Regions from separate parts of the Kitasatospora purpeofusca genome, predicted to be linked through region 1. Evidence: riboswitches for the same ligand, from Rfam matches in the RefSeq annotation. Region 1 holds a riboswitch; each other region holds the start of a gene.
What was found. A riboswitch is a leader RNA that binds a small molecule or an ion and turns the genes downstream of it on or off. The one in region 1 is predicted to bind cyclic di-AMP.
Positions count from the first base shown of each region.

Region 2: it holds a riboswitch for cyclic di-AMP, as region 1 does, so the genes downstream of both, OG715_RS35460 (M23 family metallopeptidase) here and OG715_RS33670 (glycoside hydrolase family 16 protein) in region 1, are expected to answer to the same signal.
Region 3: it holds a riboswitch for cyclic di-AMP, as region 1 does, so the genes downstream of both, OG715_RS13450 (C40 family peptidase) here and OG715_RS33670 (glycoside hydrolase family 16 protein) in region 1, are expected to answer to the same signal.
Region 4: it holds a riboswitch for cyclic di-AMP, as region 1 does, so the genes downstream of both, OG715_RS25295 (LysM peptidoglycan-binding domain-containing protein) here and OG715_RS33670 (glycoside hydrolase family 16 protein) in region 1, are expected to answer to the same signal.

Region 1 is NZ_CP108561.1:7,691,242-7,698,632, reverse strand. It holds gene aceB (malate synthase A) at 1-739, opposite strand, end outside; gene OG715_RS33680 (IclR family transcriptional regulator) at 988-1,728, shown strand; gene OG715_RS33675 (hypothetical protein) at 1,895-2,485, shown strand; gene OG715_RS33670 (glycoside hydrolase family 16 protein) at 2,513-3,802, opposite strand; cyclic di-AMP (ydaO/yuaA leader) riboswitch at 3,805-3,970, opposite strand; gene OG715_RS33665 (MoaF-related domain-containing protein) at 4,284-4,613, shown strand; gene OG715_RS33660 (alpha/beta hydrolase) at 4,667-5,815, opposite strand; gene OG715_RS33655 (TetR/AcrR family transcriptional regulator) at 6,079-6,699, opposite strand; gene OG715_RS33650 (SDR family NAD(P)-dependent oxidoreductase) at 6,837-7,391, shown strand, end outside.
Region 2 is NZ_CP108561.1:8,122,489-8,129,879, forward strand. It holds gene purB (adenylosuccinate lyase) at 1-94, shown strand, start outside; gene OG715_RS35455 (MFS transporter) at 182-1,684, opposite strand; cyclic di-AMP (ydaO/yuaA leader) riboswitch at 1,994-2,159, shown strand; gene OG715_RS35460 (M23 family metallopeptidase) at 2,162-3,196, shown strand; gene OG715_RS35465 (DUF2470 domain-containing protein) at 3,481-4,203, opposite strand; partial or broken gene OG715_RS35470 (IS30 family transposase) at 4,528-5,660, shown strand; gene OG715_RS35475 (RidA family protein) at 5,739-6,155, opposite strand; gene OG715_RS35480 (IclR family transcriptional regulator) at 6,229-6,978, opposite strand; gene OG715_RS35485 (sugar kinase) at 6,975-7,391, opposite strand, start outside.
Region 3 is NZ_CP108561.1:3,112,464-3,119,854, forward strand. It holds gene OG715_RS13440 (hypothetical protein) at 1-742, opposite strand, end outside; gene OG715_RS13445 (C40 family peptidase) at 844-1,908, opposite strand; gene OG715_RS13450 (C40 family peptidase) at 2,162-3,334, opposite strand; cyclic di-AMP (ydaO/yuaA leader) riboswitch at 3,345-3,501, opposite strand; gene OG715_RS13455 (C40 family peptidase) at 3,841-4,884, opposite strand; gene OG715_RS13460 (NYN domain-containing protein) at 5,097-6,398, opposite strand; gene OG715_RS13465 (hypothetical protein) at 6,762-7,034, opposite strand; gene OG715_RS13470 (rhomboid family intramembrane serine protease) at 7,236-7,391, shown strand, end outside.
Region 4 is NZ_CP108561.1:5,746,204-5,753,594, reverse strand. It holds gene OG715_RS25320 (NAD(P)/FAD-dependent oxidoreductase) at 1-65, opposite strand, end outside; gene OG715_RS25315 (Ppx/GppA phosphatase family protein) at 494-1,435, opposite strand; gene OG715_RS25310 (DUF501 domain-containing protein) at 1,432-2,094, opposite strand; gene OG715_RS25305 (FtsB family cell division protein) at 2,084-2,581, opposite strand; gene eno (phosphopyruvate hydratase) at 2,708-3,994, opposite strand; gene OG715_RS25295 (LysM peptidoglycan-binding domain-containing protein) at 4,349-5,125, opposite strand; cyclic di-AMP (ydaO/yuaA leader) riboswitch at 5,131-5,279, opposite strand; gene OG715_RS25290 (cytochrome P450 family protein) at 5,511-6,797, opposite strand; gene OG715_RS25285 (SDR family NAD(P)-dependent oxidoreductase) at 7,061-7,391, shown strand, end outside.

The DNA.
Region 1 (7,391 bases):
CGGCCTGGGCGTGGGTGAACACGTCGTTCCAGAGCCGGGCTTCCAGGTGACTCTCGGTCTTCGGCAGGTAGAAGTACGGCCCGGAGTTCGGGTCGTCTGCGCCTCGGGCGAGCAGCCGGGCGGCGTTGTGGAAGAAGTAGAGGCCGAAGTCGAGGAACGCGCCGGCCACCGGCTCGCCGTCGACCAGCAGATGGTTCTCGTCGAGGTGCCAGCCGCGGGGGCGGACCACGACGGTGGCGAGTTCGGCGGCCGGCCGCAGGGTGTACGCCTTGCCCGCGTCGGTGGCGAAGTCGATCCGGCCCTCGAAGGCGTCGATCAGGTTGATCTGACCGCTCACCACGTTCTCCCAGGTCGGGGAGGTGGCGTCCTCGAAGTCGGCGAGCCAGACCTTCGCACCGGAGTTCAGCGCGTTGATCACCATCTTGCGGTCGGTGGGGCCGGTGATCTCGACCCGGCGGTCCTGGAGGGCCCTGGGCGCCTCGGCGACCCGCCAGTCGGCGGCGCGGACCCCGGCCGTGTCGGGCAGGAAGTCCAGGGTTCCGGTGCGGGCGATCTCCGCGCGGCGCTCCCGGCGGCGGGCCAGCAGTTCGCGGCGGCGGCCCTCGAAGGAGCGGTGCAGGCCGACGACGAAGGCGACCGCCTCCGGAGTGAGCACCTCCTCGGCCCGGTGGACGCGCGGACCCGCGACCGTGACGACCGGAGCGGTGGGGGAAGCTCCGGGTCCCTGATCTGCAGCCATGAGCAGGACACTCCTAAGTGGAGGGCTTGATTCTGTAAGGTGGAGACTAGTTTCCGCGATACAGAATTTCAACGGTTTGTTGAGATGATCGCTGGGACTGTACTCCTCCTCCGACCGCGAAGGGAACGCCGGTGGCCCCGACCTCCGAGAGCAGTGAGAGCACCGAAAGCAGCGGGAGCGCCGCGAGCGGCGGGGGCGGTGCCCCGAAGGCCCCCGCCCCGACGGCACCGGAGCGCACCGGCGGCGGAGTGCAGTCGGTCGAACGGGCCTTCCAACTGCTGGAGGCACTCGCCGACTCCGGCGGCGTGGCGACGCTCAGCGAGCTCTCCACCTCCTCCGGACTGCCGATGCCGACCATCCATCGCCTGGTTCGTACCCTCGCGCAGCAGGGCTATGTCCGCCAGGACACCGCCCGCCGCTACACCCTCGGCCCCCGGCTGATCCGGCTCGGCGAGACCGCCGGGCGACTGCTCGGCAACTGGGCCCGCCCCTACCTGGCCGAACTCATGGAGGCCACCGGCGAGACCGCCAACCTGGCGGTGCTGGAGGGCGGCGAGGTGGTCTACGTCGGGCAGGTGCAGTCGCGGCGCTCGATGCGGATGTTCACCGAGGTGGGCCGCCGGGTGCAGCCGCACTGCACCGGCGTCGGCAAGGCGCTGCTGGCGCAGCTGCCCGAGGAGGAGGCGCGCGCCGTCCTCGGCCCCAACCCGCTGCCCGCGCACACCCCGCACACCGTCACCGACCCGCAGGAGCTGATGGCGCAGCTCGCCGAGGCGCGCGAGCGCGGCTATGTGGTCGACGACCAGGAGCAGGAGATCGGGGTGCGGTGCATCGCCCTCGCCGTCCCCGGCGCGCCGACGCCGACGGCGCTGTCCGTCTCCGGGCCGGAGGCCCGGATCAGGGCGCTGGAGGAGCAGGCCGGCACCGCCTCACTGGTGCCGGTGATGCACGGGATCGCGGCCCGGCTGGGCCAGGTCCTGGCCCCCTGACGCACGTTCAGTGCGGGCGACACGCCCGGGCGTTCACCCGTTCGAGCCACCCTTCGGGCCGTCCGAGGGCGGGTCGCCCCGGCCCCGGAGACCCGTCGGCGACGCTGGTCCGGACGCGGCCCGCGACGGCGCGGGGCGCCGGACACGAAGGGTTGGGTGAGCGGCGATGACCCGCAGCGGTTCCGTTCGGAAGCTTCTCGGCAGGTCGTTGGTGACGGGGTGCGTGGTGGCGGTGCTGGCCGCCGGGCAGGCCGCCGGGGCGGTCTGTCCGCCGGACGACAAGGCGCCCGTGTCCGGGGAGGCTGCCCCGGGCACGACGGCCGACCCGGCGGTGGCGGCCGCGCCCTCGGACTCCGACCTCTACGTGGTCCGGATCGACCCGGACCCGGCCGCACCCGGCGGCACCACCGTCCTGCACGCCTTCGTCGGCAACCTCGGCCCGGACCGGACCGCCTCGCCGTTCACCGTCGTGATCACCCTGCCGGCGGGGGTGACGGCCGAGGGGCCGTTCTTCCCGGAGAACTGCTACGAGTTCCAGAACGGCCACCGGGTGCGCTGCACCTTCCCGGCCGGTCTGCCGAAGTTCCGCAGCGCGACGGCGCTGATCCCGCTCCGGCTCTCCCCCGACGTCCCCCTCGGCACGCTGGCGGGCGGCTACGTCGCGGTGCGCGGCGACGACGACCGGGTCGAGAGCAACAACCGGCAGCCGTTCACGATCGAGGTCGTCGAGTCCACCGGTCCGAGGCCGATCGTCTGACCGTCGGCCCCGGACCGGTGGGCGTTGCTAGCGGTAGACCCGGACGTAGTCCGCCGCGAAGGTGATCGGCGTGGTGCCCGAGGGCGCGGGGTGGTAGTTCCCCGCGCTCAGGGACAGGTTGAGGATCGGGTACGCGGTCCAGCCGGCCCCGACGCCCTTGCCGTCGGAGAACACCTTGGTGCCGTTGATGTACCAGTCGACCGAGGTGGCCCCGTAGTGAGTGCCGACGGTGACCCACTGGTCGTGGGCGATCGCCTTGGCGTCGGTGACGTACAGGTGGCCCGGGTTGATGTGGTTGGTCAGCTCCAGCAGGTTCGGGTTGTCGCTGTGGTACTCGAAGGAGTCGATCTCCCCGTGGGTGCCGCTGGTGCTGTTCCACGTCCACAGCGCCGGCCAGGCACCGGTGCCGGCCGGGAGCTTGACCCGGGTCTCGATGTAGTCCCCGACCTTCACCTTGAAGCCCTCGCTGGAGTACTCGGTGGTGAGCAGCCCGGTGTCCCAGGCCTGCTTGCCGTTCTCCAGGGTGTGCGCGCTCGGCCGGGCGGTGAAGGTGGCGACGCCGCCGGAGACGGCGACGTTGTTCTTGTTCAGCCAGTCGAGCTTGTTGTCGTTCGGGTTGTGGTCGCCGTAGTGGTAGGAGCTGCTCCGGTCGGCGGTCCAGCGGGAGCCGAGGGCGAGGCTGTCGAAGTCGTCGGACCAGGTCAGCTTCTTGCCCGCTACCGGGGCACCCGTGGCGGGGGTGGTGGGCGTGGGCGTCGGGGTCGGGGTGGGTGTGGGTGTGGGTGTGGGTGTGGGTGTGGGGGTCGGCGTCGGGGTGGTGGTGGCGGGGACGACGAGCTGGCGGGAGGGCAGGTTGTGCCAGCCGCCGCTGCTGTCCTGCCAGAAGCCGAACTGGGTGTACGTCCCGGCCGCCAGGGTGCGGGAGCCGGTGGTGACCGTCAGGCCGGACGGGCAGACCTGGACGTTGCTCTTGCTGCCGGGGAAGTCGAGGTTGCGCCCGGCGGCGTCGCGGATGCCGACGCCGACGGTCTTCGCGGTGAAGCAGGACGAGGAGTGCAGGGTCAGCGAGGCGGCGGACGCCTTGCCCGCGACCATGGCGGCCGGGGCGAGCTTGTCCTGGGTGACGGTCGGCAGGGCGGCGGCCTGGGCACCGGTCACGGCCGGAAGGCCGAGCAGTCCGGCACCGGTGACGGCGAGCGCCCCGGTGGCGGCGAGGGCGGCGGTGCGGCCCCGGTGGGAGGGACGGGCGTGGCGGGGCGCGGGGTGGCGGCCGAGGGCGCGCCGGTTCGGCGCGGGCTGCGGGGAGGCAGTGGGCATGGCAGGGTCCTCTGCGACGCCTACGAGGTGAGCTGTCGGGTTCGGGCGCGAGGTTGCCCGGCCGTCCGGAGAGCGGCTTCACCCCTAGCCACGACTCGCACGCGTTGAGCGCGCGGCCGGGCACTGACCTGGGTCCCCCGCTCCCGTCCGCTGTGGTACTCGATTGCCGGCCGGCGGGTGGACGGGACTCGGCGTCCCGACGGCGGGGCTCCGCTGTGGCGGAAGCCCCTGCAGGCTAGGCAGGCCGTCCGCGCACGGACAACCTTCCGGGGGTGGTTGTCGCGCAGCTCACACCGCCGCCCCGGACCCCCGGGCGGCCGTTCCAGGTGGCCGTGGTGGCCGCAGTGGCGGGTCCGGCGGGGAAAGTGCGCCACGGAGGCGGGGTGGTCGGATAGGTTGGAGATCCATCCGCGCCCGGAACCGTCCGGGTCGCAGCGAGCACCACGACAGCTTGTCCAGAGACGAGGAGACCCGCCCCGCCATGACCGCGTCCCCGCCCGCCTTCGCCGGCCGTACCTTCCTGTTCCGGGTCGACAACGGCGCGGCGTTCCGCAACGCGTACTCGGCCGACGGCAAGCGGCTGCGCTGGGAGGGCCTCGGCGAGTCGGCGGGCCAGTGGGAGGACGTCTCCCTGCACGTCGCCGAGGTCGGACCGCAGCTCTACTTCGTCAGCTGGACCGAGGTGAGCGGCATCACCGTGAGCCACGTCATGGACCTGACCCGGATGACGGTCCGCGCGTTCTGGACGTACGAGGGCGAGGGCGGCCGGGTCGGCGAGCTGCACACCGGCACCCTGGAGCAGGTGGCCTGAGCGCCTGCCCGCGCGGACACCTGTCCGTGCCGGTCGGGCCGGCGGCCGGGCGGTCAGGCCGACGGGCTCGCGGCCGGGACGGTCAGGTGCTGGGAGATCCACTCCAGTGAGGACGGGAGCAGCTTGCTCCAGGTCTCGAAGTTGTGGCCGCCGGTCTCCAGCATGCTGTAGGAGACCTTCATCGGGCCGTGCGCGGCGGCCACGAACGCCTCGGTCTCGCGCCGGTAGTTGCCGTCGCCCTCCCGGGTTCCGGCCAGCAGCACGGAGACCGGGGGCTGCGGCAGGTTCTTGAGACGCCACATCAGGTCGGCCTCGTCGCGGCGCCGTTCGCTGCCGCCGAAGAGGTCACCGGTGCTCGGGTCGTCGGCCGCCTGGTAGTAGCCGGACAGCGAGACGGCCGTCGGGAACACCTCGGGGTGGCGCATCGCCAGCTTGAGCGCGCAGTAGCCGCCGGTGGAGTTGCCCATGAACGCCCAGGCCCGCGGGTCGGCCGAGACCCGGTAGGTCGCCTGGACCGCCGAGGGCACGTCCTTGGTGAAGTACGTCTCGGACTGCGCGGCACCCGGGATGTCCTCGCACTCGGTGTCCCGGGGCAGCGCCGGCGAGGGGGTCACCAGCACCAGCACGGTCGGCTGCATCCGCCCCTCCTGAAGCAGCTTCAGCGCCGCGCCCGGGTAGTTGAGGCGGGTGACGAGGTTCTTGGCGATGCCGGGGAAGCCGGTGCTGACGACCAGGACCGGGAACTGCTTCTGCTCGTACTCGGGCTGGAAGTACTGCGGCGGCAGGTAGACGTACCCCTCGGTGGAGAGCCGGGTGGTGGCGCCGTCGATGCGGACCTCGCGGATCTCGCCGGACTTGTCGCGGTCGCGGCCGAGCGCCCCGCCGCCCTGCACCTCGGCGTGGCCGATGGTCTCGACGCGCAGCCGGCCGGAGGCGTCCACCTTGTTGTGGATGACCACCGGTCCGCTGTCCCCGGTGCCCAGCAGGTCGTCCCAGCTGCTGTAGAACGCGAAGTAGTTGTTGGCGACCAGGCCGAGCGCGGCGAGCACGGCCAGCTGGGTGGCGAGCAGGGCGCCGATCCGGCCGAGGACGGCCTTCCAGTTCCGCTTCGACAGTCTCGGCCACAGCCAGACCGTCCCGACCATCGCCGCGACGGCGATCAGAACGGTCAGTGCCAGCACCTTGTGGCTCGTCAGACCCATGTCGTGTTTGCTCCCACGCCTCGTACTCCCCCGCCCCCGGGGGAAGGACACCCGGGAGGGCCGCCCCGGTTCCCCCGTCCACGCGGGGCACCGTCGCCGAGGCGCGACCACCCAGCGTAGCCGCTCCGAAGTACCCGCCGCCCCCGCCGACCAGCGGTGACGCCATCGGTCTTGAGGAGGAGAAGCGGGCCGTGGGGGTGTGCTTCCGGCCCTTTGCCGCGCCCGCTGCGGCCGCCGCGGCGGGGCGGGTGACGGAGGCGGCGTCAGTTGACGCGGGTCCACAGGTCGAGGCCGGCGGTGAGTTCGCGCATGCAGCGGGCACCGAGTTCGCGCGGCGAACCGGGGCCGGTGGCCGGGGCGCCGGAGCGCGCCCACTGCTCCAGCGCGACCCGGATCGCGGCAGTCGCGGCGGCAGCGGCGAGCCGGATCTCCAGCACGTCGGTGCCGGGCGGGCAGCGGTCGGCGATCGCGGCCCGCAGCCGCTCCTCCGAGTCGGCGTGCACCCGCTGCCAGACCGTGGCCAGCCGGGGGTCGCGCAGCAGGTCGCGGGTCCAGCGCAGGGCCTCGGCGGCGGGCGCGTCGGACGGGCTCAGGGACTCCGCCGCCGAACGCTCCAGCGCCTCGCGGACCGGCAGGTCGGAGGCGCTCTCCGTGAACAGCCGCACCCAGCGTTCGCCGCCGGCCGCGAGCAGCGGGGCGACGGCGTCCTCCTTCTCCGAGAAGTAGCGGTAGAAGGTGCGCAGCGAGATGCCCGAGGCGGTGGCGATCTCCTCGGCGGTGGTCGCTTCGGCCCCGCGGGCGGCGAACAGCTCGGCGGCGGCCTGGGCGATCTCCAGCCGGGTGCTCTCGCGGCGGCGCTGGTTCAGGGTCGGACGTCCGGTCACGGGCTCAGCGTACGCGGACGAAGGGATCCTTGGCATCTCATGTCGATGCGGCATGTCGAGCCTTTTTGGCACGACATGCCATTCGGGCGTACCGTGTCAGCGAGGTCGAGAGACCACGAACGGAACGGAGAACCACCATGGAGCGCTTCGACGGACGGAACGTCCTGATCACCGGCGGCGGCTCGGGCATCGGCCGGGCCACCGTGCACCGGATCCTCGCCGAGGGCGGCCGGGTCGTCGCCGTCGACGTCAGCGAGGAGGGCCTGAGGTCCACCCTGGACCGCGCCACCGCCGACGGCACCGCCGACCGCCTCACCACGGCGGTGCTGGACGTGTCGGACGAGGCCGCCGTACGGGCCGTCGTGGCCGGGGCGGTCGCCGCGCTCGGCGGACTGGACGTCCTGGTCAACGCGGCCGGCATCCTGCGCTCCGCCCACACCCACGAAACCGGCCTGGACTTCTGGAACCGGATCGTCGCGGTCAACCTGACCGGCACCTTCCTGATGACCAGGGAGTCGCTGCCCGCGCTGCTCGCCGGCGGCCGGGGTGTGGTGGTGAACTTCAGCTCCACCTCCGCCGCCTTCGCCCACCCCTACATGGCCGCCTACGCCGCGACCAAGGGCGGCGTCCAGTCGTTCACCCACGCGATCGCCGCCGAGTACGCCAAGCAGGGGCTGCGGGCGGTGTGCGTC
Region 2 (7,391 bases), 430 kb from region 1:
CGGCGCCCAGGTCGCCGAGGTCGTCCGCCAGGTCGAGGCCGTCGCGGCCGCGTACCCGGAGGCCGCCAAGTACGCGCCGGGCGACATCCTCTGACGGTTGTCCGACCCCGGTCACCGGGCCCCGCCACCGTTCGGGTGGCGGGGCCCGCGGTGCGTCCGGGGCCCTCTTCCGCCGGGAGGCTCAGCCCCGTTCCGGGGCCGGGTGGCCCGGGTCGAGGGGCGGGGCGTTGGTGCCGCAGGCGTAGCGGCAGTCCGGTTCGGCCACCGGGTGGTGGTCCTCCGGGGCCAGGACGTTGCCGTGCACGGCGACCAGGGCCGTGAGTCCGCCCGCCACGAGCAGTCCGGCGCAGATCAACATCGCGGTGCGGAAGGCGGAGTCGACCGCCGACGGCACCTGGTAGGCGTCTCCGCTCAGACCCGCCAGCGCGGGCAGTGCGGCGACCGCCAGCAGACCGGCCGCCCGGGCCGCGGCGTTGTTGACCCCGCTCGCGATGCCCGCGTGCCGTACCTCGACCGCCGCCAGCACGGTCGCGGTCAGCGGAGCGACCAGCAGCACCATCCCGCTCCCCATCACCGCGACGGCCGGCAGTACGTCCGTCCAGTAGGAGGCGTCGGGACCGATCCGCAGCATCAGCAGCACGCCCACCGCGCACAGCAGCGGGCCGACGGTGAGCGGCAGCCTCGGGCCGATCCGCTTGCCCAGCCGGCCCGCCCGGGCGGAGAGCGCCAGCATGATCACGGTGATCGGCACCAGGGCCAGTCCGGAGACCAGCGGGGAGAAGCCGGAGACGATCTGCAGCTGGACGACCAGGAGGAAGAAGACCCCGCTGAACGCCGCGTACACGGCGAGGGTGACCAGGTTGACGGCGGTGAACAGCCGTGAGGAGAACAGGCCCAGCGGCAGCATCGGCTCCGGGGTGCGGCGCTCGACCACGATGAAGGCGGCGCCGAGCAGGAGGCCGGCCGCGCCGGTGACCCAGACCGTGGCGGAGAGGCCGCTCCCGGCGGCCGTCAGCGCATAGGTGACGGAGCCGAGCGCGAGCGCGGCCAGTACCGCGCCGAGCACGTCGAAGCGCCCGGTCGAGCTCTCGTCCCGGCTCTCCGGGACGTGCCGGGCGGCCACCGCGATCACCATCGCGGCCAGCGGCAGGTTCAGCAGGAAGATCCAGCGCCAGCCCGGGCCGTCCACCAGCCAGCCGCCGAGGAACGGGCCGACCGCCGCCGACACCCCGCCGAGGCCGGACCAGAGGCCGACCGCCGCTGAGCGGTCGTCCGGATGGAACACCGCCTGGAGCATCGCCAGCGAGCCCGGGGTGAGCAGCGCCCCGCCGATGCCCTGCACGGCGCGGGCCGCGATCAGCACCTCGATGGTCGGCGCGGCGGCGCAGGCGGCGGACGCGGCGGCGAACCAGACCACGCCCAGCAGGAAGATCCGGCGCCGCCCGTACCGGTCGCCGAGCGCGCCGCCGAGCAGGATCAGGCCCGCCAGGGTGAGCAGATAGGCGTTGAGCGTCCATTGCAGGGCGGCGAGCTGGGCGCCGAGATCGGTGCCGATCCGGGGCAGTGCGACGTTCACGACGGTCCCGTCGAGCATCGCCATGCTGGAGCCGAGCACCGTCGCCAGAAGTACCCAGCGTCCCTGCGCGGTGCCCAACCGCAGGGTGCCGGCATCGGTGGTGGTCACGGCCCATGGTGGGGCTCCCGGGGCCGACGTGACAAGGGTCACCGGGGGTGTGTCGGGGATGTCCGTTCCGTGAGTGATCGTGTGCGGACTGATGACGACATCGGCGGAGGGTGGTGGATCACGTGCGCGCAGTGAATGGATTGTGTGCGTACTGTGCACGTCTCTCATGCGGAGCGTCACGGTGTTCCGGACTTTGGTCCCGGGTCCCGGAGATCGACATTGCTTCACCCGAACGGATGGGTTTTAGTTCAGCGACCGCCCGGCGTCAGCCCGGGTGGCCACCGGGTGGAACGCCTAGTCCTGCCGCTGCCCGGTGGTTCGCAACGAACTCTGTACGGCAGGAGCGGGGGACCCACAGGTAAGTCGCCGGAACCGAATTGACGGTCCGGCTTGGGGTGAAGCCGCATTTCTCTGCGGCCGGGCAACTCCAGCCCGAACCCGACAGCTCACCTCGCAGGCGTCGGAGAGGACATTTCCATGCCCGCACAGGCTCGTCGTATCGCCATGCCCCGCGCCGTCCGCATCGGCATCGCCACCGCCGTCACCGGCGCCGCCTTCGCCCTCCCGCTGGTGACCACCGTCACCGCCCAGGCGCACGAGGCCCCGGCCGCCGGCCACACGCAGCAGACCAGCACCTGGACCGGCGCCACCAGCGTCGACGCCGCGCCGGCCGCTGCTGCCGAGACCGCTCCGGCCGCTCCTGCCGCCGAGGCCGCTCCGGTCGACTACAAGGTCGTCGGCGGGGACACCCTGTCGAAGATCGCCGACGCGAAGAACGTCGAGGGTGGCTGGAAGGCGCTGTTCGAGCACAACCGCTCGGTCATCGGTGCCAACCCGAACCTCATCTACCCGGGTCAGCAGCTCGCGCTCGGCGCCAAGGCCGCCGAGGCCGCCAAGCCGGCCGCTCCGGCCGAGGCTGCCAAGCCGGCCGCCCCCGCCGCCAAGGCGCAGGCCTCGCAGGACTCGGTGAAGCCGGCCGCTCCGGCCGCGAAGCCGGCGGCCCCGGCTGCCAAGCCCGCCGTCAAGCCCGCTGCCCAGCCCGCCGTTCAGGCCGTCGTCGCCCCGGTCGCGAAGCCGGCCACCGCGGCTCCGGTCGCCGCCACCTCCGGCTTCTTCGCCCCGCTGGCCAACCCGAAGCTCGGCACCGCCTACGGCGTGGCCGGCTCGATGTGGGCCTCCGGCCACCACACCGGCGCCGACTTCGTCGCTGCCACCGGCACCCCGCTGCGCGCGGTCGCGTCCGGCACCGTGGTGAAGGCCGGCAACGGCGGCGCCTACGGCAACGAGGTCGAGATCAAGCTCGCCGACGGCAAGTACGCCGAGTACGCGCACCTGTCCTCGATCGGCGTGTCCATCGGCCAGACCGTCACCGCCGGCCAGCAGATCGGCCTCTCCGGTGCGACCGGCAACGTGACCGGCCCGCACCTGCACTTCGAGATCCGCACGGGCTCGGAGTACGGCTCGGACATCGACCCGATCGCCTACCTGCGGGCGCACGGCGTCGCGATCTGACCCTCGGTCGGATCAACTGCCACCGCTGGGTGCGGGGCGAAACGACCTCCCGGAATGGTCATGTCGGGTGACCGCTGGACCGGGTGGACGCCGCACCTGAGTGGATCGACGGGCGCGGGACACGCCCGTCCTGCCGGCCGGCCCGGCCCGCGAGAGAGATCTCGTGGGCCGGGCCGGCCGTCGTCGTGCCGGGGGAGTGGAGGGCTGATCGGGGGTCAGGGGTGCTTGGGAGAAGGCCGGTTCGGCTGCCGGTGGTGCGGGGCCGGTGGGTCAGGACCGGGGCTTCAGGACCGGTGGGCGGCCGGCTCCTGCTCGGCGGCGGACAGCAGTTGGTGCACCCGGTGGCCGAACTCGTCGGCGTCACGGGCCGGTTCGAGGAAGACCAGGCGGACGTCGCGGTGACCGTGCGGCTGGTCCAGTCGGAGCACCAGGCCGTACCGGTCGAGCGCGAGCGGACGGATCTCGGGGCGGTCGGCGAGCAGCTCCGGGTCGAGCAGTCGGGTGAGCACGGCGAGCGCGTCGGGGTGGTCGTCGGCGAGGTGGGTGAGCAGGCCGGCCTCGTAGCGGGCCAGCGGGTCGGGGGCGGCCGCCGCGAGGTCGGCGCCGGTGATCGCGGTGGTGCCGTACGGGGTCGAGAGCACGGCGTGCGCGACGTCCAGGCGGAGGTGCACGCTGAGGCCGTCGTCCGCGAGGTGGGCCAGGTGGAGCCGGCCGGCCAGGGTGAGACGCCCGCGGACCCGGTCCCGGACGGCCACGGGGGCGATGTCGGTGAGGTCGAGCACGACGGCGAGGCCGTCCTGCTCGCGGGCGGTGGCGGAGGTGACCGGGGAGTCGAGCGGCGCGCGCAGCCGGAGCCGGGAGCCGTGCACCGAGACAGGGGTGGAGAGTTCGTGCTGCTCGCCGCCGGCGCGGAGGACCACCGAGGAGGTGGCGGTCAGCAGGCTGCCGATCCGTTCGGCGGCGGTGGGCTCGGGAATCTCGGCATCGTGCTGCGGGTGCGGGCTCATGGGATCGGGACCTCCGGCGGACGAGCTGACCTTGTAGTTAGGTGAGCCTAACCTAATGAATCGGGGGGATGAGGGCAAGGTGCCGGCACGGCGGGTGTCGGTGGGGCGGGGCGGAGTGGCGTCGGGGTGGGGTCGGAGTGGCGTCGGGGTGGGGTCGGAGTGGGGTGGCGCGGAAGCGCGCGAAGGGCCCCGACTCGGCTTAGGTTCTAGGAGTCGTTGCAACACCCCAGTTCAGGGGATGCATTGGACTTCGAGATCCGTGAGGACCGGACAGCCCAGGGGCCTGTGAGGCTGAGCCGGGAGCGGGAGGCATACTCCCGGCTCATGGAGCAGGGTCACACCAACGTGCAGGCGTGCCGGATCATCGGCATCGACAGCAGGACCGGCCGCAAGTGGCGCGACGGCCGCAGCGCGGACCGCCGGCAGAAGGCGGCTCCACCGATCAACGCGGTGGTGCCGCCTTCCGGTCCGTCCAGGTACCTGACCGAGGACGAACGCATCCACATCGCCGACCGCCTGCGGGAGAAGGCCACGATCCGGGCGATCGCCGCGGAGCTGGGCCGCAGCCCGTCCACGGTCAGCCGGGAGACGCGCCGCAACGGGCATCTCGGCAGCGGTGCCTACCGGCCGCACGCGGCCCAGGCCCGTGCCGACGCCCGCCGGCCCCGCCCCAGCCCCGCAAGATCCTCTCGAACCCGGAACTGCGCTCGGCGGTGCAGGAGTTGCTGGACGAGAAGTGGAGCCCGGAGCAGATATGCCAGGCTCTGCGGACCAGGTTCCCCGACCGGCCGGAGATGCACGTCGTGCCCGAGACCGTCTACCAGGCCCTCTTCGTCCAGGGCCGGGGCGAGCTCCGCCGCACTCTCGCCGGCGCCCTGCGGACCGGACGCGCCCGCCGCAGGCCCCAGCGGCAGGCCAACCGCCGGCAACCGCGCTTCATCGACCCGATGGTCATGATCAGCGAACGCCCCGCCGAGGCCGCCGACCGGGCAGTGCCCGGCCACTGGGAGGGCGACCTGATCATCGGCAAGGACCACAAGTCGGCGATCGGCACCCTGGTCGAGCGCTCCACCCGCTACGTGATGCTGCTGCACCTGCCCGGCGACCACACCGCCGAGACCGTCCGCGACGCCCTGGTCGCCACCGTCCGGACCCTCCCGGCCGAACTGAAGCGCTCACTGACCTGGGACCAGGGGACCGAGATGGCCGCCCACAAGAGCTTCACCGTCGCCACCGCCGTCCCGGTCTACTTCTGCGACCCGGGCAGTCCCTGGCAGCGCGGCTCCAACGAGAACACCAACGGCCTGCTGCGGCAGTACTTCCCCAAGGGCACGGACCTGTCCCTCCACGCCCCCGAACACCTCGCCGCCGTCGCCGACCAGCTCAACCGCCGCCCACGCAAAACGCTCGGCTGGGAAACCCCAGCCGAGCGCCTCGCTAAACTCATCGCGGCCTAGACACACGACCACGTGTTGCAACGACCCCTAGAAACTGCCCGGCGTCGGGGCCCTTCCGGTACGGATGGTGGGTGCGGGTCAGGCGACGACCGCCTGGGCGTCGATCTCCACCAGCATCGGCTCCTGCGGGAGCTCGCAGAAGATCGTGGTCCGGCAGGGCTTCACGCCGCCCGGCGGGATGTTCTCCTCGATGAACTCGGCGTAGACCTCGTTCATCAGCGGGAAGTCGGCGCGCTTGGTGAGGTACACGCGGAACATCACCACGTCCTCGACGGTCGCGCCGCCCGCCTCGACGATCGCCTTGACGTTCTCCAGGGTGCGGCGGGTCTGCGCCTTCACGTCGCCGTGGTGGAGGTACTCGCCGGTGGCCGGGTCCTGCGGGCCCTGGCCGGACACCTGGAGGATCGGGCCCTTGCGGACGCCCTGGGAGAACATCCAGGCCGGGGCGGGGGCGCCGTCGGTACGGATCTCGGTCTTGTCGTTCTGGACGCTCATGTGTGCTCACTTCCTCGACGGGGGAGGGGGTAGGGGCGGTGGGTGGTGCGGTGGTGTCGTGGTGCGGTGGTTTTCAGTGGCGCGGGGGCTGGCCGCAGTCGGCGGAGATCGCCCGTGCGGTGGCGAGCAGTTGGGGCAGCAGCTCCAGCACCTGCTCGTACGGGAGCACGACGTCCGGGACGGAGATCGAGGCGGCGGCGACCACTCGGCCGCTGGCGTCGCGGATCGGCGCGGCCACGCAGTTGATGAACGCCTCGTGCTCGGCGTGGTCCTGTGCCCAGCCCTGGGCGGCGACCTTCTCCAGCTCGGCCAGCAGTGCCTCGGGAGTGGTCAGGGTGCGCGCGGTGTGCGGGGTGAAGTCGATGCCGGCCACCACCCGCCGCCGTTCGGGCGTGGGCAGGTCGGCGAGCAGCACCTTGGACACCGCGGCGCTGTGCAGGGCGGCCCGGAGGCCGATCCGCGAGTACATCCGCACCGGGTGCCGGGAGTCGTACTTGTCGATGTAGACCACCTCGCCACCCTCGTACGCGGCCAGGTGCACGGTCTGGCCGGTGCCGGCGTTCAGTTCGGCGAGGTACGGTGCGGCGATCCGGCGGACCCCGCGCTGTTCCAGGGCGAGCCCCGAGAGCGCGAACAGGCCGGCGCCCAGGTGGTAGCGGTACCCGGCGTCGCGGTAGACGAATCGTTCCTCTTCGAGGCTCTGGAGCAGCCGGAGCACGGTCGTCTTGTGCACACCGAGCACCTCGGCCAACTGGTCCAGGGAGCGCTCGCCCTCGCCGAGCTCGGCGAGGATGCGCAGGGCGCGGGTGACGGTCTGGCTCATGGCGCTCCAAGGGCCGGGGTGGCGGCCGGTCGAGGGTCGGGAGCACCGCCCCCTGGCGCGACGGGCGAGGAGCGGTGGGCGTGTGCGGCAGTGGGGGAAGGGGCGGGGGAGCGGGCGGGGGAGAGGGGCGGCGGGTCGGTGGGGGAGGCGTCCGTGCTGGTGAGCGCTGCGGGGAGCGCAGGGGACACGATGCCATCCGCCGACACCCGGGTGGCAGCCCAGGCCTCTGGTGAGGCGTCGAGCAGGGCGTCGACCACCGCGTCGGGCGGCAGCTCGGCCTGGTCCCCGTGGGTGGTCAGCGCGCAGGCCGCGCTCAGATGGCCCAGTCGCAGGCGGCGCCGCTGGTCGAGGCCGCGTACGGTGCCGGCCAGGTAGCCGGCGGCGAAGGCGTCGCCCGCGCCCGTCGCCTCGAC
Region 3 (7,391 bases), 4.6 Mb from region 1:
CGGTCCAGTCGGCGACCCCCTCGGAGAGCCAGAGCGGGGTCCAGGCCCGGGTGTCGGCCCGGGTCGCCACATGCACCGCCTCGTGGGTGACCACCACCTGCCGGCCGAAGTCGCTCAGCCGCGCGTACACCTCGGGGTTGACCAGCACCCGGTCGGCCGGGGCGTGCAGGGGCGCGCCGGGCGCCGAGACGGTGACCGCGGCGAGGTCCGACCAGCCGGGCCGGTCGTCCGCCAGCAGCCGGGCGAACTGCTCCCCCGTGGCGGGCAGTTCGAGCAGCAGCCGGCCCGCCCAGGCAGTACCCCAGAGCGCCTCGACGGCGGACACCGCCCGGTCGCCGACGACGGCCGCCGCCGCGCGACCTGCCGGGCCGGCGGCGTCCGCGCCGTCCACGCCGAGCACCAGGCAGCGCGCTCCCGCGGCGGCCCCGACGGTGCCGAGGTCCCACAGCGGCGGCGGCCCGCCGGCCCCCTCCTCGCGTTCGATCCGCCGGCCGGTGGCGGTACGGAGCAGCGTCAAGCGGCGCGGGTGCACCACCGGCAGCTCGTCGTACCCGGTCACCGCGACGGTCAGCTCGGCGGTGGCGGTGGACCGCCCGGCCCGGTCCACCGGGCCCAGCAGCAGGTTCCGGTAGCCGACGCGCAGCGGCAGCGGGGGCGGCCCCGCCGCCCGCGTCCGGGCCCGCTCGGCGAGCAGCGCCGAGACCTCGGCGTACTCGTCCGAGGCCGCCGCGGCGGGCCGCACGGGGACGGCGCCGGGAAGCGACAGCTGGGCGAGGCCGCCGGCCGCGAGCAGCAGGGCGGTGCGCCGGGAGGGGCCTCGGCCGCCGGCGGGGTCCGGGCGGCTCAGAGCCGGATCACCCCCGCGACCGGCATGGCGTTGACGCTCTCGTAGCGCACCCGGGCCCCCGGGTAGGGGGCGTGCACGATCACCCCGCCGCCGGCGTACATCCCGACGTGGTGCATGTCCCGGTAGAAGATCACCAGGTCTCCCGGCCGTGCTTCGGAGATGCTGACCCGCTGCCCGGCGAACGCCTGGGCCTGCGAGGTGCGCGGCAGGGTCACTCCGGCCTGCCGCCAGCTGTAGTACATCAGACCGGAGCAGTCGAACGCCTTGGGCCCGGTGGATCCGTAGACGTAGGGCGAGCCGATCATCCGCACCGCGGCGGCCAGCGCGGCGCCGCCGCGCTCGGAGGCGGGCGGGGTGGTGCCGAGGTCGAGCCGGTCGGTGCCGCGGGTGGCGCGCTGCTCGGCCTCGCGGGCGTCCTGGGCGGTGAGCCGGGCGCGCTCGGTGGCGCCGAGACTGTTGAGCAGCCGCTGCGCCTTGGCGAGCCGCTGCTGGATCTGCTGCTTGCCGTCGGCCAGCGCCCTGCGGGTCTGCTCCAGTTCGGAGAGCTTGGCCGAGGCCTCGGCCCGGCGCTGGTCGAGCACCCGCTGACGGCCCAGCACCTCGTGCAGGGTCTCGTTCTGCCGCTCGGCGGCCTGGTCGAGGGTGCGGGCCCGGGAGAGGTAGCCCTCCGGGTCGGTGGAGAGCATCAGCTGGACGGTCTGCGCCATCCCGCCGCCCCGGTACTCCGCCCCGGCCACGGTGGCGAGGTCGCCGCGCAACTGGTTCAGCTCGTCCTGGGAGAGGGCGATCTGCTGCTGGAGCGTGCCGGTCTCGTGCTGGAGCCGCTGCTGGGCCTCCAGGGCGGCGTTGAACCGCTCCGAGGCCTGCTCGGCCTCGTCGTAGAGCTGCTCCACCTGGGCCTTGACGTCCTTGCGGTTGGCCGGGGCGTCGGGCGCGCCGGGAGCCGCCTGCGCGGTGCCGCCGGTCGCCACGCCCAGCACGGTGGTGGCCGCCGCGGTGAGCACCAGCGCCCGGGCGAGCGTGTGGACACCTGACAGCGGGGAACGGCGGTGCGCGGTCATTCGACGTCGGCTCCGATCCTGGGCCGGGACCCGCCGCCGCACCGGACCGTGCGGCTGTCGAAGCGGGCGTCCGGTGGCAGACGTTAGCGAGTCGGGGCAACCGTTTCCAAACCCCTCCGAACCCGAATATTCAGTCACTGATCGGACATCAGACCGGTTCGCCCGCCGGAGTTCCCGGTGACCGGGGGAAAGCCGCAGGCCCGGCCTCCCCTCGGGGGAGACCGGGCCTGCGGGGAGTCTGCCGACCCTGGGGTCAGAGGCGCACGATGGAGTTGACCGGCATGTTGGACGCCGACTCGTAGCGGACCGACGCGCCCGGCTTCGGGGCGTGGATGACCTGGCCGCCGCCGACGTAGATGCCGACGTGGTGGCGGTCGCCGTAGAAGATCACCAGATCGCCGGGCTGGGCCTGGGAGATGTCCGAGCCGATCCGGGTGCCGGCGCCGGCCTGGGCCTGCGAGGTGCGCGGCAGCGACACACCCGCCTGGGCGTACGCCCAGCCGGTGAGGCCGGAGCAGTCGAAGGAGTTCGGGCCGGTGGCGCCGTAGACGTACGGGGCGCCGAGCTTGCTCTCGGCGGCGGCGATCGCGGCGGCGGCGCGCGAGCCGTTGGCGGCGGGAGCGGCCGGCTTGGCCGCGGCGGCGGCCGGAGCGGACGCCGCCGGCGCCGACGCGGGCGCGCTCAGGTCGCTGCGGTTGGTGTCACGGGTGGCGCGCTCGGCGTCCGCCTTCGCCTTGGCGGCCTTGGCGGCCTCGGCCTTCGCGGCGTCCGCCTTCGCCTTGGCCTCGGCGGCGGCCTTCTCCTCGGCCGCGCGGAGCGCCTGGCGCTCCTGCTCGGTGAGCGTGTTGAGCAGCTGCTGGGCCTTCGCCAGCTTGCCCTGGACCTCGTCCTTGGAGGTCTTCAGCTGCTGGGTGGTGGCCTCCAGCTCGCCGAGCTTGGTCTGGGTCTCGGTGCGGTCCTGGTCGAGCCTGCGCTGCTGCTCCTGGAGCTCCTTCAGCGCGCCGGACTGGGTGGAACCGGCCTGGTTCAGGGCGTCGGCCTGGCTGAGGAAGTTGTCCGGGCTGGCGGACAGCATCAGCTGGACGGTCTGCGATATGCCGCCGGTGCGGTACTGCTCGCCGGCGATCTCGGAGAGGCCGCCCTGGGCCTCCGTCACCACGGCCTGCTGGCGGGCCACCTTGTCCTGCAGCTCGGCGACCTGCTTCTGCAGCTCCTGCTGCTTGGCCTGGGCACCGTTGTAGTTCTCGGTCGCGACCTCGGCCTGCTCGTTGAGCTGGTCGACCTGCTCCTTGACCTGGTCCTTGGTCGGCGCGGGGTCGGCGTGGGCGCCGGACTGCGCGGAGAGGGCGACGGCAGCGGCGGCCAGACCGGTCATGATCGAGACCCGGGTGCGGCCGGCGGGCTTGGGACGACGATGGGACGCCACGAAGGCGGACTCCTTCTTCCTCATCCGCCTACCGGGTGAGCTGACGGGTTCGGGCGGAAGCGTGCCCTACGACGCCTCACCGTCCGCGCGAGCGGCCGACCTGGCGCCGATTCACCCCGGAGGAACGTGGTTCCCCGGCTCCGCTCCACAGCTGACCCCCGACTGCTGGGTCCGGTTCGGACGGGCACCTGAGGCCCCGCCCGGCTGCTTCGCGAACTCGACGGCGAACCCCACCGCCACCCAGGCTGGGTGATCGACTGTGCGAGGTCCGAAGCACGACCCTAGTAACAGATCCGTGATCCGTTCAAATCCTTGTCAGAAAAAAGTCAGAAGAATACCCAAGTTCCTTTGTGAATATGACCGAGTGTGATCACATCCCCACATCAGGCTGATCATTTCCACCTGGACGGCCCAATGCCCCACCCAAACCCCAACGCCACCCCCGATCGGGGGTGGCGCTGATCACAAGGGCCGAAAACCGCCCCCGGGGGTGTCGTGGCGGGCCGTCAGACCCGGCGGATCGTGTTGATCGGCATGGCGTCGGCCTTCATCACCTTCACCACGTCACCGGTGTGCGGCGCGTGGACCACCATGCCGTTGCCGATGTACATCCCGACGTGGCTGCGGTCGGGGCGGTAGATGATCAGGTCGCCCGGCTGGGCCTCGGCCAGGGACGCGACCCGGCTGCCGTAGTTGCCCTGCGCCTGCGAGGTCCGCGGCAGCGAGACGCCGGCCTTCCCGTACGCCCAGACCATCAGGCCGGAGCAGTCGAAGGTGCTCGGACCCGTGGCGCCCCAGACGTACGGCGAGCCCTGCTTGCCCATCGCGTTGCCGACCGCGGCACCGGCCATGCCACTGGCCTGCGGCAGGCTGCCCGGATCGGTGCGCTCGCTGCCGCGCGAGGCGCGGTCGGACTGCTGCTGCGCCGCCTTCACGGCCGCGCGGTCGGCGGCGCTGAGCGAGTTCAGCAGGTCCTGGGCGTCCTTGAGCTTCTTGGCGACCTCGGCCTTGGACTGGTTCAGGTCCTTGGTCGTGGTGTCCAGCGAGGCCAGCACGGCGGCCGCCTCGACCTTCTGCTGGTCCAGCCGGCGCTGCTGGTCCTGCAGGCCCTTGAGCGCCTCGGCCTGGCTGGAGCTGGCCTGCTGCACGCTGGAGGCCTTGTCCAGGTACCCGGACGGGTCGGAGGTGAGCATCAGCTGCACGGACGGGTCGATGCCGCCGGTGCGGTACTGCTCGCCCGCCACCTCGGCCAGCCCCGCCTGAAGCTGGGCCATCTGCTCCTGGCCGCGGGCGACCTGGTCCTGGAGCTGGTCCGCCTGCTTGCGCAGCTGGTCGGCCCGCTCCTTGGCGCCGTTGAACTTCTCGGTGGCCTGCTCGGCCTCCTCGTTCAGCTGGTCGATCTGCGCCTTGACGTCGTCCTTCTTCGGGGACGGGCTCGGCGCTGCGTGGGCGGCGACCTGGGCGGAGAGAGCGACCGCGGTCGCAGCGGCCGCGGTGAGCACGGAGACCCGCGCGCGGCTCGGCTGCTTGGGACGGCGGTGGGAGGCCAAAAGGACCGGCTCCTTCTTCCAATGGCCTCACCCGTTGGGGTGAGAATCCGGAAAATAGGTTTGACGCCAGACCCTAGTGAAGATCCACGTTTCGCGCCACTCCCACGATTACCTGAACCTGCCGCCCGCACCCGGACTTCACGAAACCCGCACAAGACCGCAATCCCGGCGCTGACCAGCCGTCATGACCGTCGGTGCGCGGCATCCTGGAGTTACGGACGGGCCAGCCGGTTCAGCAGCAGCACCGAGGCGACGGGGCGCGCGCCCGCCTTCCGCACGCCGTCCGCCACCTCCTTGTCCGCCGAGACCACCACCACCGGGCGGCCCTGCGGCTCCGCCCGGACCAGTCGGCGGATCAGCTCGTCCGCCGTCTCGCCGGTCCGGCTGAACCGCACCCGCACCCCGCGCGGCGGCGCCATGATCACCGGCACGTCGAGGTCCTGGCCGTCGAACACACAGGTGACCTCCGCCTGGGTACGCTGCGCCAGCATCGCCAGTCCGCCCAGCAGCCGGATCCGCTGCTGCTCCAGCGGCAGCGTCGGATAGCCCGTCTTGGTGACGTTGTAGCCGTCCACCACCAGATGGACCTGCGGGATCGCCAGCAGCTGGTCAAGCAGCGCCGGATCGTCCTCGGCCAGCCCGCGCCGCGCCACGTCGTGCGGCGAGGCCGCGCCCGGCACCACCGCCTCCACCAGGTCCGCCGGACGGATCTGGGAGATCGGCAGCGCCAGCTCCCGCTGGAGGCCCTGGGCCGACTGCAGCACGGTGTCCAGCAGCAGCCGCAGCCGCATGTCCTCGACACCGCGCCCCTCGCGGGCGGAGCGCCGCCCCTGCTCGGCGGAGTTCTCCAGCTCCGTGACCCGGTGCCGCAGCCGCCGCGCCTCGGTCTCCGCCGCGCCGCGCTCGACCGCCGCCTGCGCCCTGACCGCCTCCAGCTCGGCGGCGACCTTCCGGGTCTCCGCCTGCGCCCGGCGGGTGTCGCTCTCCAGCGAACGCAGCCGCCGGCGCAGCGACTCCGCCTCCTTGCGGACGTCCTCCGACTCGGCCCGCTGCCGCTCCAGGTCGGACCGGGCCGTGGTCCGCAGCTCGGCCAGCTCGGCCTGCAGCTTCTCGACCAGCCGGGTCGCCTCGGCGACCGCGCCCTCGGTACCGGCCCGCTCGGCCTCCTCGCCGGCCTCGGCCACCAGCCGGCTCCACCCGGCGGAGCGCACCAGATAGGCCGCCGCGGCCACGTCCATCGGGTCGGCGGCGCCCGGCACGGTGCCCGCCTCCAGGGCTCTGACCAGGTCCGGCTGGCCCAGCCGCAGCCGCTCCGCTATCCGCACCCGGAAGGCCGGCTCCGCCTCCAGCGCCGCAGCCAGCGCGGTCGCCGCGTACTTGGCCCGGCGGGCGGGGGTGAACTTGGCGTACTGGCGCAGCGACTGGGGCAGTTCGCCGAGCGGCAGACCGCCGAGCGCGTCGGAGGCCAGGCCGACCACCCGTCGGCGCACGCCCTCCGGCAGCGGCCGGTCCAGCGCCTCGGCCGACGCCCCGTCGGCCGCCGCTCCCTCCGGCCCGGTCTGGCCGGCCGCTCCACCGTCCGCTGCCGCCGGCTCCTCACCGGCGCCGGACTCCTCACCCGCGGGCGCCTCCGCCGGGGCCCCGGTGCCGGAGGGGGCGGCCACTGCCGCGTCCGGCGCCTGCGCGTCCACAGCGGGCTGCCGCCCCTGCGGCCCGGCGGGCTCCTTCGCTGCGTCCACCACGTCCTCGGCTCCGATCCTGGTCCAGCGGGGTACGGCCCTCGGCCGCCACCCCCGTCACACTCCGCGTGTTCTCTCTGTATTGTCCCGCGCGGCGGGCGGCCACGCCGCTCACCGCCCACCGCACGGACCGGGCGGTCAGCCCTGCTCGGGAGCCTCGGCGGTCCCGGCCGCCTCGTCCGCGCCGGGACGGGCGACCAGCTCGACCTGGTCCACGGCGTTGCACCAGCGGCAGCGCACCGACTCCACGGTCTCGCTGAGCACCTGGGTCTCCTCGACCTTGGACTCGCCGGCCAGGTCGAAGTGGAGGAACTCGGTCACCCGGGCGGTTCGGGTCACGTCGAAGCGGGTCAGGTTTCCGCAGAGCGTGCAGCGCCAGCGCGTCTCGGCGGTCAGGGCGGGGACGGTCATCGGGGGTCCTCTCGGGTGGTCCCGGAACGGGCTCGGGCGCTCCCCCCGGAGCCCCGGCGTCGGCGGCGGGAGGCGGGAATGCCCGCCCCAAGCCTATTGCCTGGGGCAACCTTCCCGGCCACCGGCCGAGCACTCCCGGGCGGTAGCCCACCTGCCGTAACCGCGCGGTGCCCGCCCGGCAGCGGGGGGATGCTGGAGCCCATGGCGATCCCGGTCCCCCACCCCGGCGCGCACCGCGGCCGACCGGCCGCCGCCGCTCCGGCCGTCTGCTACGCGCTGATCGCGCTGAACACCGCGGTCTTCCTGCTCGGACCGGCCGCGGGGCTCAACCCGCTCTACGGCCGGGACCAGGCCCGG
Region 4 (7,391 bases), 1.9 Mb from region 1:
GCGGCATACAGGCCGACGTAACCACCGCCGACAATGAGGATGCGAGGACGCTCCGTGGTGCTCATATCCGAAAGTATCCAGCACCGTTCGGAGCAGCCTTCGTGAGCCCGCTCACAAGCGGACGGACCCCCTCTGCTACACTTCGCGCCCCTGTTTCGACCCCCCGGCCGACACTTCGCGGCCATCCCGGCCCCCCGGTGGGCGCGCCCGTGACGACGGCCCCGCTGAGCAGCAACGATCCATGACGGGGCCTGGTTCCCACACGGGATTTCGATTTTCAAACCCCTGACGGGTCAGAACCTACGATCCAGCGGTTATCACGCCGAGCGAGCCTTCGGTCCCACATATCGGACGGACCGGACCGTCCAGCGCGGCGAACGGGCGGATCCCCATGTGAAGAAATTCACGAAGTTTTTCGCACGGCCCCGGGCGCGCCCCGGCCCCGGGACCCCCAAGGGGCCTCCGGGGCCGGAACGGTAAGCCTCGTGCCTGGTCAGCGGGCGATACTCCAGGCGATGCCGTCGAGGATGTCGTGCTCGCTGACGACCACCTCGGCGGCGCCCGTCCGCGCCATGATCTCCAGCAGCTCCAGCGCGCCGGCCGCGATCACGTCCACCCGGCCCGGGTGCATCGACGGGATCGCCGCCCGCTCCGCGTGGGTGGCGCGCAGCAGCCGGTCCGCGATCTCGGCGACCCGCTCGCGGGAGATCCGCGAGTGGTGGATCGCCTCCGAGTCGTACCGGGGCAGGTCCTGGGCGATCGCCGAGATGGTGGTGACCGTCCCGGCCAGGCCGACCAGGGTCGCCGCGCCGGTCAGCGGGACGGCCTCCTCGGCCCGGTCCAGCTCCGCCCGCACATGCGCCCGCGCCTCGGCGATCTGCTCGTCCGAGGGCAGCTCGGCGCCGCCGAAGTGCCGCTCGGTCAGCCGGACGCAGCCGATGTCCACCGAGCGGGCCGCCTCGACGTCCTCGGCCCCGAGCACGAACTCGGTCGAGCCGCCGCCCAGGTCGAAGACCAGGTACGGGGTGGCGAAGGTGCCGCCGGTGAGCTCCTTGGTGGCGCCCACGAAGGAGAGGTGCGCCTCCTCCTCGCCGCTGACCACCTCGGGCTCGACCCCCAGGGCCGCCCGCACGCCGTCGATGTACTCGGCGCTGTTCTCGGCGTCCCGGGAGGCGCTGGTGGCGACGAAGCGGATCCGCTCCGGGCCGACGCCGAAGCCGGAGATCACCCCGGCGTACTCCCGGCAGGCCGCGAAGGTGCGCTCCAGCGCGTCCGGGTGCAGCCGGCCGGTGCGGTCGACGCCCTGGCCCAGCCGGTTGATGATCATCCGCCGGTCCAGGTCGGTGATCTCCCCGGTCTCCGGGTCGAGATCGGCGACCAGCAACCGGATCGAATTGGTCCCGCAGTCGATCGCGGCCACCCTGGTCGTGCTCATGCCCCGGCCTCCCCTGCCTCGTCCGCCCCGTCCGCCTCCTGCGCCGCGCGCTTGGCGGCACGGTCGGCGGTCTTCTGCTCCTTGGCCGCGATCACGGCCTCGTGGTCCTGCGCCTTGGCCCGGTTGCGGAGCACCCGCCCGCCGGCCGCCTCGACCTCAGCCGGGGACACGCACGGGCCCTTGGCCCACCAGTCCTCCAGCATCCCGATCGCCTCGTCGCCCAGCGGGTTGACGCCCTCGCCGGCCGCCAGCGAGTGGCCGACCAGCACGTGCAGGCACTTGACCCGGTCCGGCATGCCGCCGGCGCTCGGGAAGCCCTCCAGCACCTCGATGGCGTCCCGGCGGGCGATGTAGTCCTCGTGCGCCTTCCGGTAGTCCGAGGCCAGCTCCGGGTCCTCGGCGAGCCGGGCGCTCTGCTCCTTCATCACGCCGTCCGCCTCGAGGGTGCCGATCAGCGAGGCGGCCTTGGGGCAGGTCAGGTAGTACAGCGTCGGGAACGGCGTGCCGTCCGGCAGTCGGGGGGCCGTCTCCACGACGTCCGGGTTGCCGCACGGGCAGCGGTGAGCGACGCCGCGCAGACCGCGCGGGACCCGGCCGAGCTGCGCGGCGATGGCCGCGACGTCCTGGTCGGAGACGGTGGGGTGGTTCTCAGTGGTCATGGGAGGGGCTGTCTCCAGCGGGGACGGGGGCGGGTGGTGAGGAAGGGGCGGGCTGCGCCGGGGCAGCGGGGGTCGCGGGAGCGGCGGCAGCGGCGTCCACGGAGTCCCAGACACTGGCGTACCAGGGTCTGGCGGCCTTGACCGCCCCGGCGGCCGGGCCCTGCGCGGGCGGCGGCGCGCCCAACGAGGACTTCGCCTGGTCCTGGGCGGCCGGGTCCACCGCGATGTACGGGGTCTCCCCCGGCATCGCGTAGTGCAGCCGGCTCCTGGCCTGCGCCTTGACGTACTCCGGGTCCTGCCAGCGGGCCTTCTCCCGGCGCAGTTGCTCGACCTGCTGCCGGGCGTGCTCGGCACGGGCCCGCTGCGCCGTGATCTCGGAGCGCTGCGAGATGAACTGCCGGGTCGGGTAGGCCAGGATCGCCACCAGCGAGCAGAGCACGAGGACCAGGACGGTCGCCCGGCTCGTGAACCGAGGCCGGGCCGCCAAGCCCGGGATCCTCCAGCCTGCCATCTCCGGTGTCCCCTCCTGGTCGCGACGGTGCCCCGCCGTCCACCCTACGGGGTGAACGGCGGGGCACCGGTCAGGCGTGCGCCACTCGGGCGGCCGGGCGGGTCAGCCCTCGTGCTTGAACCGCGGGAAGGCGCCGCGGCCGGCGTACTCGGCGGCGTCGTCGAGGATCTCCTCGATGCGCAGCAGCTGGTTGTACTTGGCGACGCGCTCGGAGCGGGCCGGGGCACCGGTCTTGATCTGGCCGCAGTTGGTGGCGACGGCCAGGTCGGCGATGGTGACGTCCTCGGTCTCGCCGGAGCGATGGGACATCATGCAGCGGTAGCCGTTGCGCTGGGCCAGCTCGACGGCGTCCAGGGTCTCGGTCAGCGAACCGATCTGGTTGACCTTCACCAGCAGCGCATTGGCGGTGCCGGTCTCGATGCCGCGGGCCAGGCGGGCCGGGTTGGTGACGAACAGGTCGTCGCCGACCAGCTGGACCTTGTCGCCCAGCTTCTCGGTCATGGCCTTCCAGCCGTCCCAGTCCGACTCGTCCAGCGGGTCCTCGATCGAGACCAGCGGGTAGGCGGCGACCAGGCCGGCGTAGTACTCGATGAGCTCGGCGGAGGTCAGGCCCTTGCCCTCGAACTGGTAGGCGTCGTCCTCGTAGAACTCGGAGGCGGCGACGTCCAGGGCCAGCGCGATGTCCTTGCCCGGCACGTAGCCGGCCTTCTGGATGGCCTCGACGATGAGGTCGAGGGCCTCGCGGTTGGAGTCCAGGTTCGGGGCGAAGCCGCCCTCGTCGCCCAGGCCGGTGGAGAGGCCGCGCTCCTTCAGCACGCCCTTGAGCGTGTGGTAGACCTCGACGCCCCAGCGGACGGCCTCGGAGAAGGACTCCGCGCCGATCGGAGCGATCATGAACTCCTGGATGTCGACGTTGGAGTCCGCGTGCGAGCCGCCGTTGAGGATGTTCATCATCGGGACCGGCAGGACGTGCGCGTTCGGGCCGCCCAGGTAGCGGAACAGCGGCAGGTCGCTGGCCTCGGAGGCGGCGTGCGCGACGGCCAGCGAGACGCCCAGGATGGCGTTGGCGCCGAGCGAGGACTTGTCCGGGGTGGCGTCCAGGTCGAGCATGGCCTGGTCGATCAGGCGCTGCTCGGTGGCGTCGTAGCCGACCAGCTCCGGGCCGATCTGCTCGATGACGGCCAGGACGGCCTTCTCCACGCCCTTGCCGAAGTAGCGGTTCTTGTCGCCGTCGCGGAGCTCCAGGGCCTCGAAGGCACCGGTGGAGGCACCCGACGGGACAGCGGCACGGCCGGTGCTGCCGTCGTCGAGGCCGACCTCGACCTCGACCGTGGGGTTGCCGCGCGAGTCGAGAATCTCACGGGCTACGACGACATCGATGGACGGCACGAGGCATCTCCTAGCGGAAGCAGGTACCGGCTGACGGTGGGGTGCCGTCGGCCGGACGATTGCGGAGTCGTTACGACCAGAGCCTAACCGCACCGGCTGTCCGGGCCACGTCGACCTCGGCTCCGTCTCAGCGTGTGGCCGTGCTACCCACCGGTAGTTCACCTGGTTGCCCGGCCTCGGACGCCCCGGGGCGGACCGAGGGGGCGGAACGAGGGGGCGGAACGGGCGGGACAGGCCGGAGCCGACGCGCCTGCCCGCCCGGCCGCCTGTCCACCTGTCCGGTGACGGGCAGGCAGGCGGGCAGGCGGGCAGGCAGGCGGGCAGGCGGTGGGACGAGCCGGGTGGGCGCGAGCGTCAGCCGAGGGCGAGGACCTGGCCGGGGACGATCAGGTCCGGGTCGCCGCCGACGGTGCCGCGGTTGCCGTCGTACAGGGCCTGCCAACCGCCCTGGACACCCTTCGCGGTCGCGATCCCGGCGAGCGTGTCGCCGTCGCGGACGGTGTAGCCCTGGCCGGCCTGCGCCTGCGGGGCCTGCCGCGTCTGCTGCGCCTGCTGCTGGACCTGCGGCGCCGGCTGGGCGGCGTGCTTCGGCGCGTACTGCTGGGTCTGCGGAGCCTGCTGGGCCTGCGACTTGGGGGCGGCGTGCTTCGGCGCGGCCTTCGGGGCCTGCTGCTCGATCTGCGCCTGCGGGGCCTGCGGCTTCGGGGCGGCCGGGGCGGCGTCCGTCGAGGTGTCGACCGCCGCCGGGGCACCGCCCTTGCTCAGACCCGCCTTCTTGGAGCACACCGGCCAGGCGCCCGGGCCCTGCGAGGCCAGCACCTTCTCGGCGACGGTGATCTGCGCCGCCTTCGAGGCCTGGTTGGCCTGCGGCGCGTAGGAGGTGCCGCCGAACGCCTTCCAGGTACTGGAGGTGAACTGCAGGCCGCCGTAGAAGCCGTTGCCGGTGTTGATGCCCCAGTTGCCGCCGCTCTCGCACTGGGCGACCGCGTCCCAGGTCGAGGCCGGGGCGGCCGAGGCGCCGGTGGCGGTGAGGATGGGCATCGCCAGTCCGACGCCGGCGACACCGGCGACGGCGATGGCCTTCTCGGTCTGGGTGCGGCGACGATGACGGCCGGTTCCGACGAACAGCATGAGGAAGTCCCTCTCCGTACGCCTGCGAGGTGAGCTGTCGGGTTCGGACCGGGAGGTGGCCCGGCCGCGCGGAGGCGGCTTCACCCCAAGCCGTGGGGACGGCGCAAAGACCTGGTTCCCCCGCCCCTGCCCAGGGTTCTGGTCGGTTTCCGGTGACGCGGCGGGCAGGACTCGGCGTTCCGCGCACGGGACCCGCTTCCGCGGGCTCCCCGGAGAGTAGACAGATCTTCAGAGCAATCACAAGCTCATATCGCCGCTATCACACGGAAATCACGTCAGGTGATGGATTGCCTACCAACCGAAGAGGTATGTCCGGGTTGATGGAGATTCACGCCGGTCCGATTCGAGCCGTGGAGACTCCGCGTCAGCGTGTCGTGAGTCCCCCTCAGTGAACTGCCGAGGGGTCGGCGGAGGTTGTCACCGATGTCGCTTCCGGCGCGAATTCCACCGGAAGTTCACGAAGTCCGCGCATGATCAGACCACCGCGCCAGCGCAGTTCCTCCGGATCTGCGGCGAGCCGGAGGTCCGGCAGCCGGGACAGCAGGGTGGTCAGCGCGGCCCGCCCCTCCAGGCGCGCCAGCGGGGCGCCGATGCAGTAGTGGATGCCGTGCCCGAAGCCCAGGTGCGGGTTGTCCGCCCGGGCCAGGTCGAGGGTGTTCTCGTCCGCGAACCGCGCCGGGTCCCGGTCCGCCGCCGCGAGCACCACCAGCACCGGGTCGCCGACCGGGATCCCCACCCCGCCGATGGTCAGCGGACTCGTCGCGAACCGCCAGGTGGCCATCTCCACCGGACCGTCGTAGCGGAGGAGTTCCTCGATCCCGGTCTCCAGCAGCGCGCTCTCGCCGCGCCCGATCGACTCCTGGAGCAGGGCCCGCTGCCCCGGGTTGCGCAGCAGCGCGTAGACGCCGTTGCCGATCAGGTTCACCGTCGTCTCGAAGCCCGCGAAGAGCAGGATGAAGGCCATCGCCGCGGCCTCGTTCTCGCTGAGGTGCTCCCCGTGGTCGCTGGCCCGGATCAGCCCCGAGATCAGGTCGTCCCCGGGGTCCGCGCGCTTGCGGTGGATCAGCTCCGCGAGGTAGGCCCGCATCCGCTTCACCGCCCGCCCCACACCTCCGCGTTGCCCACCGCCGTGCCGGATCATCATCCCGGCCCAGTCCCGGAAGTCGTCCTGGTCCTCGGCCGGCACCCCGAGCAGGTCGCAGATCGCGTAGATGGGGAGCGGGAAGGCGAACTCGTGGATGAGGTCGGCCGATCCGCGCGCCGCGAAGCCGTCGATCAGCCGGTCGGTCAGCTGCTGCACCCGGGGCTCGAAGGCGGCCACCCGGCGCGGGGTGAAGGCCTTCGACACCAGGCGGCGCAGCCGGGTGTGGTCCGGCGGGTCGATGTTCAGCAGGTGCGTCATCAGGTCGGCCTGGCGCTCGCCCGGGATGCCGACCCGGCCGGTGCGGTGGGCCTGCTCGCTGTGGTGCGCCGGGTTCTTGGAGAGCCGGCTGTCCGCGAGCGCCTGGCGGGCGTCCGCGTACCGGGTGACCAGCCAGGCGTCCACCCCGCTGGGCAGGGTGGTCCGGTGCACCGGCCGGTGCTCGCGCAGCCACGCGTACGCCGGGTACGGGTCGGCGGCGAACTCCCAGGTGAACAGGGGCGGACGGTCGGGAGCGGGCTGAGCTGGCATGGGTCGACGGTATCCCGGGCGCGCCCCCGGCACCGCACCGTGGGCGCCGCCGTTCCCGCAGCCGGTCCCGCCGCCGTTCGCACCGCCGTCCCCGGGCCCGCCGATCGCTCCGGTCATCGTTCCGGTGACGGTGGGCCGAAGCAGGCGTGAGTCTGGTCACCTGAGGGGTAATTGCTGTTGCGGAGGATCAGGTCGTGCCTACGATCCTCCGCAAGATGTCCGTGGGCGCCGGTGCGGAGCCGCCCACAGGGAGGAGCAGGGCCATGCGGGTCACCGGTGCGGTCATCGTGATCGCGGTACTCGACGGCGGGTCGGGGGCGGGCCTCGCCCGCCGCTTCACCGCGGCGGGAGCCGCCGGGATGCTGATCGCCGACCAGCGGAGCGGGGTCGCCGAGGACCTCGCCACCGAACTCGACCGGCCGGGCTGCCCGGTCGTCGGGGTGTGCGGCGACGTCCGCCGCCCCAGCGATGTCGCCGCGCTGGTCGACACCGCCGAGAAGCACCTGGGCCCGATCGACCTCTTCTGCGTGGCCGGGCCGGACGGCGAGCGGATCGTCTCCCTCTCCGACCTGCCCGACCACCTCGACCTGGAGC